3 regions of the Clostridium sartagoforme genome follow, and region 1 is predicted to be linked to each of the others. Evidence: riboswitches for the same ligand, from Rfam matches in the RefSeq annotation. Region 1 holds a riboswitch; each other region holds the start of a gene.
The links. Region 1 has a riboswitch for S-adenosylmethionine ahead of ABDZ60_RS04095 (Na+/H+ antiporter NhaC family protein). Riboswitches for the same ligand answer to the same signal wherever they lie in the genome.

Region 2: linked by a shared signal. The riboswitch ahead of metK (methionine adenosyltransferase) and the one ahead of ABDZ60_RS04095 (Na+/H+ antiporter NhaC family protein) in region 1 are both predicted to bind S-adenosylmethionine.
Region 3: linked by a shared signal. The riboswitch ahead of metH (methionine synthase) and the one ahead of ABDZ60_RS04095 (Na+/H+ antiporter NhaC family protein) in region 1 are both predicted to bind S-adenosylmethionine.

The regions. Positions count from the first base shown of each region.
Region 1 covers NZ_BAAACH010000011.1:68,696-72,049, forward strand. The annotation lists gene ABDZ60_RS04080 (hypothetical protein) at 1-160, shown strand, start outside; tRNA gene ABDZ60_RS04085 (tRNA-Gly) at 225-298, shown strand; tRNA gene ABDZ60_RS04090 (tRNA-Lys) at 302-377, shown strand; SAM riboswitch class I at 540-646, shown strand; gene ABDZ60_RS04095 (Na+/H+ antiporter NhaC family protein) at 765-2,042, shown strand; gene ispF (2-C-methyl-D-erythritol 2,4-cyclodiphosphate synthase) at 2,215-2,697, opposite strand; gene ABDZ60_RS04105 (class D sortase) at 3,130-3,354, shown strand, end outside.
Region 2 covers NZ_BAAACH010000022.1:86,893-90,246, reverse strand. The annotation lists tRNA gene ABDZ60_RS10595 (tRNA-Tyr) at 1-21, shown strand, start outside; tRNA gene ABDZ60_RS10590 (tRNA-Thr) at 49-123, shown strand; tRNA gene ABDZ60_RS10585 (tRNA-Tyr) at 130-214, shown strand; tRNA gene ABDZ60_RS10580 (tRNA-Val) at 244-319, shown strand; tRNA gene ABDZ60_RS10575 (tRNA-Thr) at 425-499, shown strand; tRNA gene ABDZ60_RS10570 (tRNA-Tyr) at 504-588, shown strand; gene ABDZ60_RS10565 (DcrB/PsbP domain-containing protein) at 718-1,284, shown strand; SAM riboswitch class I at 1,454-1,561, shown strand; gene metK (methionine adenosyltransferase) at 1,661-2,836, shown strand; gene nagA (N-acetylglucosamine-6-phosphate deacetylase) at 3,013-3,354, opposite strand, start outside.
Region 3 covers NZ_BAAACH010000032.1:128,395-131,748, forward strand. The annotation lists gene metH (methionine synthase) at 1-1,449, opposite strand, end outside; SAM riboswitch class I at 1,562-1,658, opposite strand; gene ABDZ60_RS12705 (hypothetical protein) at 1,915-2,487, opposite strand; gene ABDZ60_RS12710 (WG repeat-containing protein) at 2,654-3,354, opposite strand, start outside.

The sequences.
Region 1 (3,354 bases):
AAACTCAAGCTATATGACAACAAATGATAGTGAGTTTAAGGAGCGAACAGGTATAAGTATTTCTGAATGGAAAAACATATGTGAAAAAGCTGACAAAAATAAAAGTGATGGAGAAAGGTTTAAAGATATTCTATTAAAATCACTTACAGAAATAATTTAAGACTAAAATTTATTATTGACAGTATTATTTAGAAATTATATAATTATTATTGTCAATAATATATGCGGGTGTAGCTCAATGGTAGAGCCCTTGCCTTCCAAGCAAGTTACGTGAGTTCGATTCTCATCACCCGCTCCATATGCGTTATTAGCTCAGTTGGTAGAGCACCTGACTCTTAATCAGGGTGTCCCGGGTTCGATCCCCTGATAACGCACCAAAGAGATTACTATGTAATCTCTTTTTTATGTTTAAATCAACTATATTTTGCGTATAACTTTAATTGTTTGTAGAAATATATAATCGTAATATATTGTGAGGGAAAATATAACTGTTGACAATATAAATTTAAGCTGATACTATAATAATGCAAAATTTAAAAGTCTTATCAAGAGTGGTGGAGGGACTGGCCCTTTGAAGCCCAGCAACCAAGGATTTTAATTAATTCTTAAGGTGCTAAATCCTGCAGGATATCCTGATAGATAAGAGGCGAATTATAACTTTTTATATGTGTAATCAAAGCTTCTGTATTCTTGCAGAAGCTTTTTTAAATTTAAACTAAAAATACATACAAATTATTTAATATCAAAAAGGAGAGAAAAGAATTTTGAATAACAAAGGTAATGGGCTGGCTTTACTTCCATTGGGAGTATTTCTATTAGTTTATTTAGGAACATCAATAATTGCAAAAGATTTTTATGCTGTATCTATACTAATCCCTTTCCTAGCAGCAGCTTTAACAGCATTAATCATGAATAAAAAAGTAAAGTTTGATGAGAAAGTAGATATATTTTGTAGAGGTGCAGGAAATACCAATATTTTACTTATGGTAATTATATTTATATTAGCAGGAGCTTTTGCAAAAGTAGCAAAGGATATGGGAGCAGTAGATTCTACTGTTAATTTAGGACTTTCTTTACTGCCAAGTAGTCTTTTAATTCCAGGAATATTTATTATAGGATGTTTCATATCATTATCTATAGGAACATCAATGGGAACTATTGTTGCGCTAGTACCAATAGCTGTTGGAATAGCAGATAAAACTGGAATAGCAACAGCTTTAGCTACAGGAGCGGTGGTTAGTGGAGCGATGTTCGGAGATAACCTTTCTATAATATCAGATACAACTATAGCTGCTACTAGAACACAAGGTTGTGAGATGAAAGATAAATTTAAAATGAACTTTATTATAGTACTTCCAGCTGCAATCATAACTGCAATAATACTTATGTTGCTAACTAAGAGTGCAACAGTTGTAAATTTAGAAGCCTTAGAATTTAATTTGTTTAAAATTTTACCATATATAATTGTAATAGTAACATCATTAATTGGAGTAAATGTAATTATAGTATTATTACTTGGTATTTTATCCTCAGGAATAATAGGATTTATTCTTGGAAGTTTTAATCTTATAGGATTATTTAACTCTATATCCTCAGGAATATTAGGTATGAGTGAACTAATAATAATTTCAATTCTTATAGCAGGAACAATAGAACTTATTAATTTTAATGGTGGAATAGATTTTATTATTAATAAAGGATTAAAAAACTTCAAAACTAAGAGGGGAGCCGAATACGGTATTGCAACATTAGTTAGTTTAGTTGATATTTGTACAGCTAATAATACTGTTGCAATTGTGACTGTAGGACCTATAGCTAAAGATATTTCAAATGAATTTGATTTAGAACCCAAAAGAGTTGCAGGCATAATGGATATGTTTGCATGCGTGTTTCAAGGAGTGATACCATATGGTGCACAATTAATTTCAGCAGCAGGACTTGCCGCTTTATCACCATTTGCAATAATGAAATTTTTATTTTATCCTTATCTTATGGGGATATGTGCTATAATATCTATATACATACATTGGAGAAATAAATAAGGCTATTGTAAAATTAAAATATAAACCAGAAAAAGAAAAGTATGGCTAAATAAAAAAGCCATACTTTTCTTTTAGTGAAAGAGTAAAGATTTTATTTTAAATGCAATCTTCACTCTTTCACTTTTCACTCCCATAACTCAATTGTTTGAGTTATTTCCTAAACTGTAAATTGTTAATCGTTAATTGTCAATTGTAACAAACATATGCTTTGAGAAGAAATTCCTTCACCATTTCCAGTAAATCCAAGGCCTTCTTCAGTAGTTGCCTTGACATTTATTTGGTTTAAATTAATATTTAGTGCATTTGCTATGTTTTCTCTCATTTGTTGAATGAAAGGAGCCATTTTAGGTTTTTGAGCAATAATAGTTGCGTCTATATTGTTAATAGAATATCTATTAACAGAAAGTAGTTTCCCTACCTCTTCTAATAGCTTTATACTTGATATTCCTTTAAACCTTGGATCTGTATCGGGAAAATGTTTTCCAATATCACCAAGAGCTGAGGCACCAAGTAATGAGTCCATAATTGCATGAAGTAGAACATCTGCATCTGAATGACCTAGTAACCCCTTTTCATAAGGAATATTAACACCACCTATTATTAAATCCCTTCCTTCAACTAAACGATGTACATCGTATCCTAATCCTATCCTCACTTTATCACCTCTAAAATAATTATAGAGTTATTTTACCATAAATATTAAAAATAGATATGGTTTAATTAATAATATAAATATATGAGATGATATATATTTTTTTATAACTATTTTTCAATATTATATGAATTTTTTATTATATCTATAGTACTTTTTTAAAAGGATAAATATTAGAATTAATTTTTCTCTTTCTATTTTTAAATATTTTATTAAACAAATGCTTTAATTTAACTTTGAGTTTATAAATAAAATGGATAGTTCTAGAAGAAAGTTTTCGACGCTTAAAAACAAAATCGACATAAATTATTTTCCTATTCATAAGTTACTCCTAAAATATTAATGGATATAAGAGACACAATTATATTAAAAGTATAGTCTTTATGTTATAATATATGATGAATTATTATAAATGTTTATTGGGAGATGAGAAATATGGGAGAAAAAATCAGAAGGCTTATAGGCGTTGTTTTAATTATAGTTGGACTAGCATTAATTGCATCAATTGCTTACAAAAAAATTGAAACATCTAAAAGGCAAAAAGAACTTCAAAATATTTTAGAAGAAGTCATAAATGAAGAACCAAAGAGCAAGGAAGATGGTACAGAAGAAAAATCTATTAATGGATACAAACCAATTGCTTTAATTGAAATTCCTAGT
Region 2 (3,354 bases), on a different contig from region 1:
CGAATCCGTCCTCCCCCACCATTTTAAAATTTATTTAGTATATAATGTGCTGGCATGGCTCAACGGTAGAGCAGCTGACTTGTAATCAGCAGGTTGTAGGTTCGATTCCTATTGCCAGCTCCATAAAATGGGGGAGTTCCCGAGTGGCCAAAGGGGGCAGACTGTAAATCTGTTACGTTTCGTTTCGATGGTTCGAATCCGTCCTCCCCCACCATTTTATAAATAATTTTTGAAATTTAACGTGGAAGCATAGCTCAGCTGGGAGAGCATCTGCCTTACAAGCAGAGGGTCACAGGTTCGATCCCTGTTGTTTCCACCATTTTGGTATTGAACACTTGATGAAGTAGAGAGTAGTAATAACTGAATTTAGTGTGAAATTCCATCTGCTGAAAGAAGAGAATTAGATATTTTATTAATTAAATATGCTGGCATGGCTCAACGGTAGAGCAGCTGACTTGTAATCAGCAGGTTGTAGGTTCGATTCCTATTGCCAGCTCCAATATGGGGGAGTTCCCGAGTGGCCAAAGGGGGCAGACTGTAAATCTGTTACGTTTCGTTTCGATGGTTCGAATCCGTCCTCCCCCACCAAAGTTATTATCGGTCAAACACCAATTTAATGAAAAAGTGTTTGACCGATATTTTTTTATTTGTTAAATAGTGGGACTACCACTTAATAAAATTTAATGGGTTAATTTATATAAAATTAAGGAGGTCTTTATGAAAAGGTTATTAATATCCATATCAACATTGGTTTTGACATTTTTCTTGTTTACTGGGTGTAGCACATTTGCAGAAGGTGTTAAGGAAGGTTTAGAACAAGCTAAGAGCAATGACATTGAAAGTGTTCAGACGATAAAGTCTAATCTTTCTAATATTTCTATGAGTTTCCCAGAATCTTGGAAGGAAGCAAGTCTAAATGATGTGGCAACTATTCAAATGAGTCTTGAGGCAAAAGAGCAGTATATGATTGTTATTGAAGAAACTTCTGAGGATTTTGAAGACGAGTTTACTGTTGATGACTATGCTACAATCATAATGGAAAACATGAAAACAACTGTTGAAGGTGCAGATGTTTCAATGATTAATGAGTCAATAATCGGTAATAATATTTCTGCAAGGCAATTTGAGCTGTCAGGCTCAGTAAATAAAATTAAAGCTAAGTTTTTAATTACATGTATTGAACATGAAGATGTTTTTTATCAATTTACTGCATGGTCTACGCAATCTAAATATGAAGAAGCAAAGCCGGTTTTCGAAAATATTCTTAAAAGTATAAATTTCTAAAATAGTAATTTATATAGTAAAATAAAAAAGACAATATTTTGTCTTTTTTATTTTTTAATTTAAGTAATATTCGACAAAATAATACAATAAACATGAATAATTTTTAGGTTTTATAGTTGACTATTAGTATTAAAGATGCTATAATCTGAAAAGTAAAATTTGATATTAGTTCTTATCCAGAGAGGCGGAGGGAAAAGGGCCCGATGAAACCCGGCAACCTACTTCATTAAGTTTGAGTGTGGTGCCAATTCCTGCAAAGTAATTTGCAAGATAAGAAAGATTATGATTTTTATTATCTCTTCTTATCGAAGAGATTTTTTTTTATAAATAATTTTAGTTTAGAATTAATATCAAATAAAATGAAAGGAGAAATAAAATGAAAAGATTATTTACATCAGAATCAGTTACAGAAGGACATCCAGATAAAATATGCGACCAAATATCAGATGCAGTATTAGATAGTATTTTAGCTAAAGATCCAACAGCAAGAGTTGCTTGCGAAACTGCAGTTACAACAGGAATGGTACTAGTTATGGGAGAAATATCAACCAATTGTTATGTTGATATCCCTAAATTAGTAAGAGAAACTGTAAGGGAAATAGGATATGATAGAGCTAAGTATGGTTTTGACTGTGATACATGCTCAGTTTTAACATCAATAGATGAGCAATCAGGTGATATAGCTATGGGTGTTGATGAAGCTTTAGAGTCAAAGTCAGGCCAAAAGGACGAAGTTGAAGCAGTTGGTGCTGGGGACCAAGGTATGATGTTTGGTTTTGCAACAAATGAAACTGAAGAATATATGCCATTACCAATAGCTATGGCTCATAGGTTATCAAGAAGATTATCAGAAGTTAGAAAAAATGGTACTTTACCATACTTAAGACCAGATGGAAAAACTCAAGTTACAGTTGAATATGATGATAATAAAGTTGTAAGAATAGATGCAATAGTAATATCAACACAACATGGTGAAGATGTATCTCAAGAACAAATAAGAAAAGATTTAATGGAACATGTGATTAAAGCTGTAGTTCCATCAGAATTGTTAGATGATAATACTAAATATTATATAAATCCAACTGGAAGATTTGTTGTTGGAGGCCCACAAGGAGATAGTGGTTTAACAGGAAGAAAAATAATCGTTGATACATATGGTGGATATGGAAGACATGGTGGTGGAGCATTCTCTGGAAAAGATCCAACTAAGGTTGATAGATCAGCAGCATATGCAGCAAGATGGGTTGCTAAGAACTTAGTTGCAGCAGGAGTTGCAGATAAATTAGAAATTCAATTAGCTTATGCTATTGGAGTAGCTAAACCAGTATCAATAGAAATAGATACATTTGGAACTGGAAAGAAATCAGAAGAAGAAATCATTTCAATAGCTGAAAAGGTATTTGATTTAAGACCAGGAGCTATAATAAGAGATTTAGAATTAAGAAGACCAATATATAAACAAACAGCTGCTTATGGACACTTTGGTAGAAATGATTTAAATTTACCATGGGAACAATTAAATAAGGTAGAAGAAATAAAGAAACTACTTTAGTCAGTGAATAGGTTAAAGTTCACAGTGCACAGTTTTGGATGATTTTCAGCTTAGCTAAAAATCTAAAAATAAAATTAGAGCCTAATTAGAAATATACTAATTAGGCTCTTTGCTTTTCAGATGGGATGAAAAGTTACATTCAGCTGTAAATTGTGTACTGTACACTGTGAACTATATTAAGCTGAATGAACTGTTCTTCCACCAACAATTACTTTTTTTATATTTATATCTTCATCAAATAATACTAGATCAGCATCATATCCTTCTTTAACAAGACCCTTTTTATCTTCAACCTTACAATGTCTAGCAGCATTGAAAGTTGCCATTTTTACAGCTTCGTTCAAAGAAAGGCCAACATTCTGATATACATTTTTAACAGCTTTATCTAAAGTTAATATTGAACCAGCTAAACTTCCGCTTAGAAGTCTTGCAGCACCATCTTTAACAATAACATCTTGACCACCTAACGCATACATACCATCAGGCATAGCACATGCCATCATTGCATCAGTAACCAG
Region 3 (3,354 bases), on a different contig from region 1:
AAAAGCCATTACTACAACTGCTGCTCCAAAATCCTTAATAATCCCTGCCTTATCTAGAAAATCTTTTTCTCCATTCTTTAAAGAAATAGAATTTACTATATGTTTTCCTTGAATCACTTTAAGTCCATTTTCTATAACTTCCCATCTTGACGAATCAATCATTATAGGCTTTAAAGAAATATCTGGTTCTGAAGCCAATAGTTTTAAAAAATATTCCATTTCTTTTTCACTATCTAAAAGTCCATCATCAAAATTTACATCTATTATTTGAGCTCCATTTTCAACTTGTTCTTTAGCAATTTCAAGAGCTTCTTCATATTTCTTTTCTCTAATAAGTCTTGCAAACTTTAAAGATCCAGAAACATTCGTCCTTTCTCCAATGTTAACAAAATTAGATTCTCTATTTGATTTTGTTATTTCTAATCCACTATACACACTTTCTCTTTTAATTTCTTTAACAACTCTTGGTCTATAATTTTTAGCTACATTAGCAATTGCTTTTATATGCTCATAAGTAGTACCACAACAGCCACCAACAATATTTAAATACCCAGCTTTCAACATTTCTTCAATACACTTTGAAGTAATTTCAGGTGACTCCTCATAAAATCCTAATTCATTTGGTAATCCTGCATTTGGATAAACTGATATAAATAAATTCTGTGTTTCTGCTAACTCTTTTATAAATTGATTTAAATCTTTTGCTCCAAAAGAACAATTTAGTCCTATTGAAATTATATTTTCATTTTTCATTGAAACAGCAAAGGCTGAAAGGTTTTGTCCTGATAAAATTCTCCCTGACTTATCTGTTATAGTTCCAGATATCATTATTGGAAGAGTTATATTTTTTATCCTAAAAATCTCATTTGCAGCCATAATAGCAGCCCTTGCATTTAAGGAATCAAAAATTGTTTCAATTAAAACCAAATCAATGCCACCATCAATTAAAGCATCGATTTGCTCTATATATGCCTTCTTTAATTGATCAAATGATATATTTCTATAACTTGGATCTTCAACATTAGGAGATAGCGATGCCATTCTATTGGTTGGACCTATAGATCCGGCAACATATCTTTTTTTGCCGTCCTTCTTATAAAATTCTTCACAAGCATCTTTAGCTAGCTTAGCACTTTTATAATTTAAGTCATAAACTAAACTCTCAAGACCAAAATCACTTTGTGATATTTTATTAGAATTTAATGTATTAGTTTCAATTATGTCTGCACCAGCTTCTAGAAAACCCATATGTATTTCATATATTATTTCTGGCTTTGTAATACTTAATAAATCATTATTACCCTTTTGATCTAAATAAAAATCTTTTAATAACTTTCCCCTATAATCTTCTTCCTTTAACATAAATGATTGAATATTTGTCCCCATTGCCCCATCAATTACTAATATTCTTTTTTCTAAATCCCTAATTATTTCGAAGCCTCTTTTCATTACATAACCCCCTTGTATTACTAAAATAATAACTCTTATTATTATATCTAAATAAAAAATCCCTTCTAAAAGTAAGAAGGGATCTTATATAAAGTATATAAAAACTCTATTACTCTTATTTTCCAGAAAAATCTGTAGGATTTAGCACCACACTATAAGCAGGTTGCTGGGTTTCAAAGGGCCAGTCCCTCCACCACTCTCAATAAGATAATTATTATATTTTTTATAATTATATATTTTTTATAATTTTTTGTAAATATATTTTACTAGTACACCTCATATATTTATTTAATAATTATTATTAAATTAGATATTATATAATTTAAATAAAAAATACCTTCTCAGAATATTACTATCAATTTCGCCATTATTTGTAAAAAATATATTTCATAAATAGTGTAGTATTATTATTTATAAAAAATAGTAATACTACACTATTATTAAAGTCTTATACTTTTCTAAATACTAAAATACATTATTATTGCAACAAGAATTATTATTATTTCCGCACCAATTATTTGCAACAACTGTATTAGAGCCTAGATATTGACATCCCTCATAGATAGTTTGATTAGTAAAATGATATATATTACAGTCACGTAAGAAATCTTTTATATGATTACAATTATTCACATAAATATGATTATATCTAGTAAAATATCTATTATAAAAATTTCTATTAGTTATAACATAGTTCCTACCATTTATATTATAAAATGAATTATATCTTCTTACTTGTCCTGGTCTTTGAATAATATTTTGTCCACCTTGATTTTGACCGCATTGATTTTGAATTCCTCGTGCTCCACCTAAATATTGATTATTATTTTGAAAGTTTTCTGCTCCTTGAACTCTTTGATAAGCTCCATAACTTGCTAAATTACCTTGTTTAACTTCTGATACATTATGAAAATCATAATCTGCATTTTCTTGCCAATTATTTTGGCAACTATTTTGAGGATAATTATCCTTATTATTCATACCTTTATAATATTCTTCATAATTTGAGTTTTCATATTCATTGTTATAATAGTCCATTCTAAATACCTACCTTCTAAACATCTTTTGTTATATTGTTTTATATAATATATTATTCTTAATGTACTATAATGTTTCCTATTTATTTAAATATCATTTAAGAGTATATTACATTAGTGTATTATTAAAGCATCTTAAAGATTGACTTTTAAGATGCTTTAATATGTTAACCTGTTAATAATTTGTATAATTCTCCTTCTTTATTGATTATTTTATCTATATTTTTAAGAGGTATAGTAAAGGTTATAAATCCCATTGATTCAGGTGCTATTTTTTCTGGATGATAATAAATATATAAATTGTCATTATCTATATAAAAGTCTTGATTTTCAGTTATACCTTTAAATGAATCCGGAAATATAAAATTATAATTTGGTTCTTCATTAATTATTTTTAGTATATTATTATTAATCTCAATATCCCAGTTTGATCCTTCATTAAATAAATCTTTAATTTTATATAACTTTCCTGTTAGCAAATTAATACTACAGGTTTTTCTTACTTGTAATATGGATTCTTGATTTATTTCTGAATAATATCCAACTAAATCTAATACAAGTAAATTCTCTTTATAGAATAATATTTTAAAATTACCATAATAATTATATGGCAATATTTCTTCATCTGTAATTATGAGTTGCGTTTGAACATATATATCATCACTTGGCGGATCAAAAATTGATAATCTCCTCAACTCTAAATTTATTTGATTCTCAGCATTTTTATCATTCATACCATAAATATTAGGTATATATATTAAATAATTTATATTCGGTCTATATTTTTCAATAATAATTGAATAGGTTTCACTTAAATTTATTGTTTTATTAGGTCCATAAATCATCTTATTATTTTGAGCTAAATAAT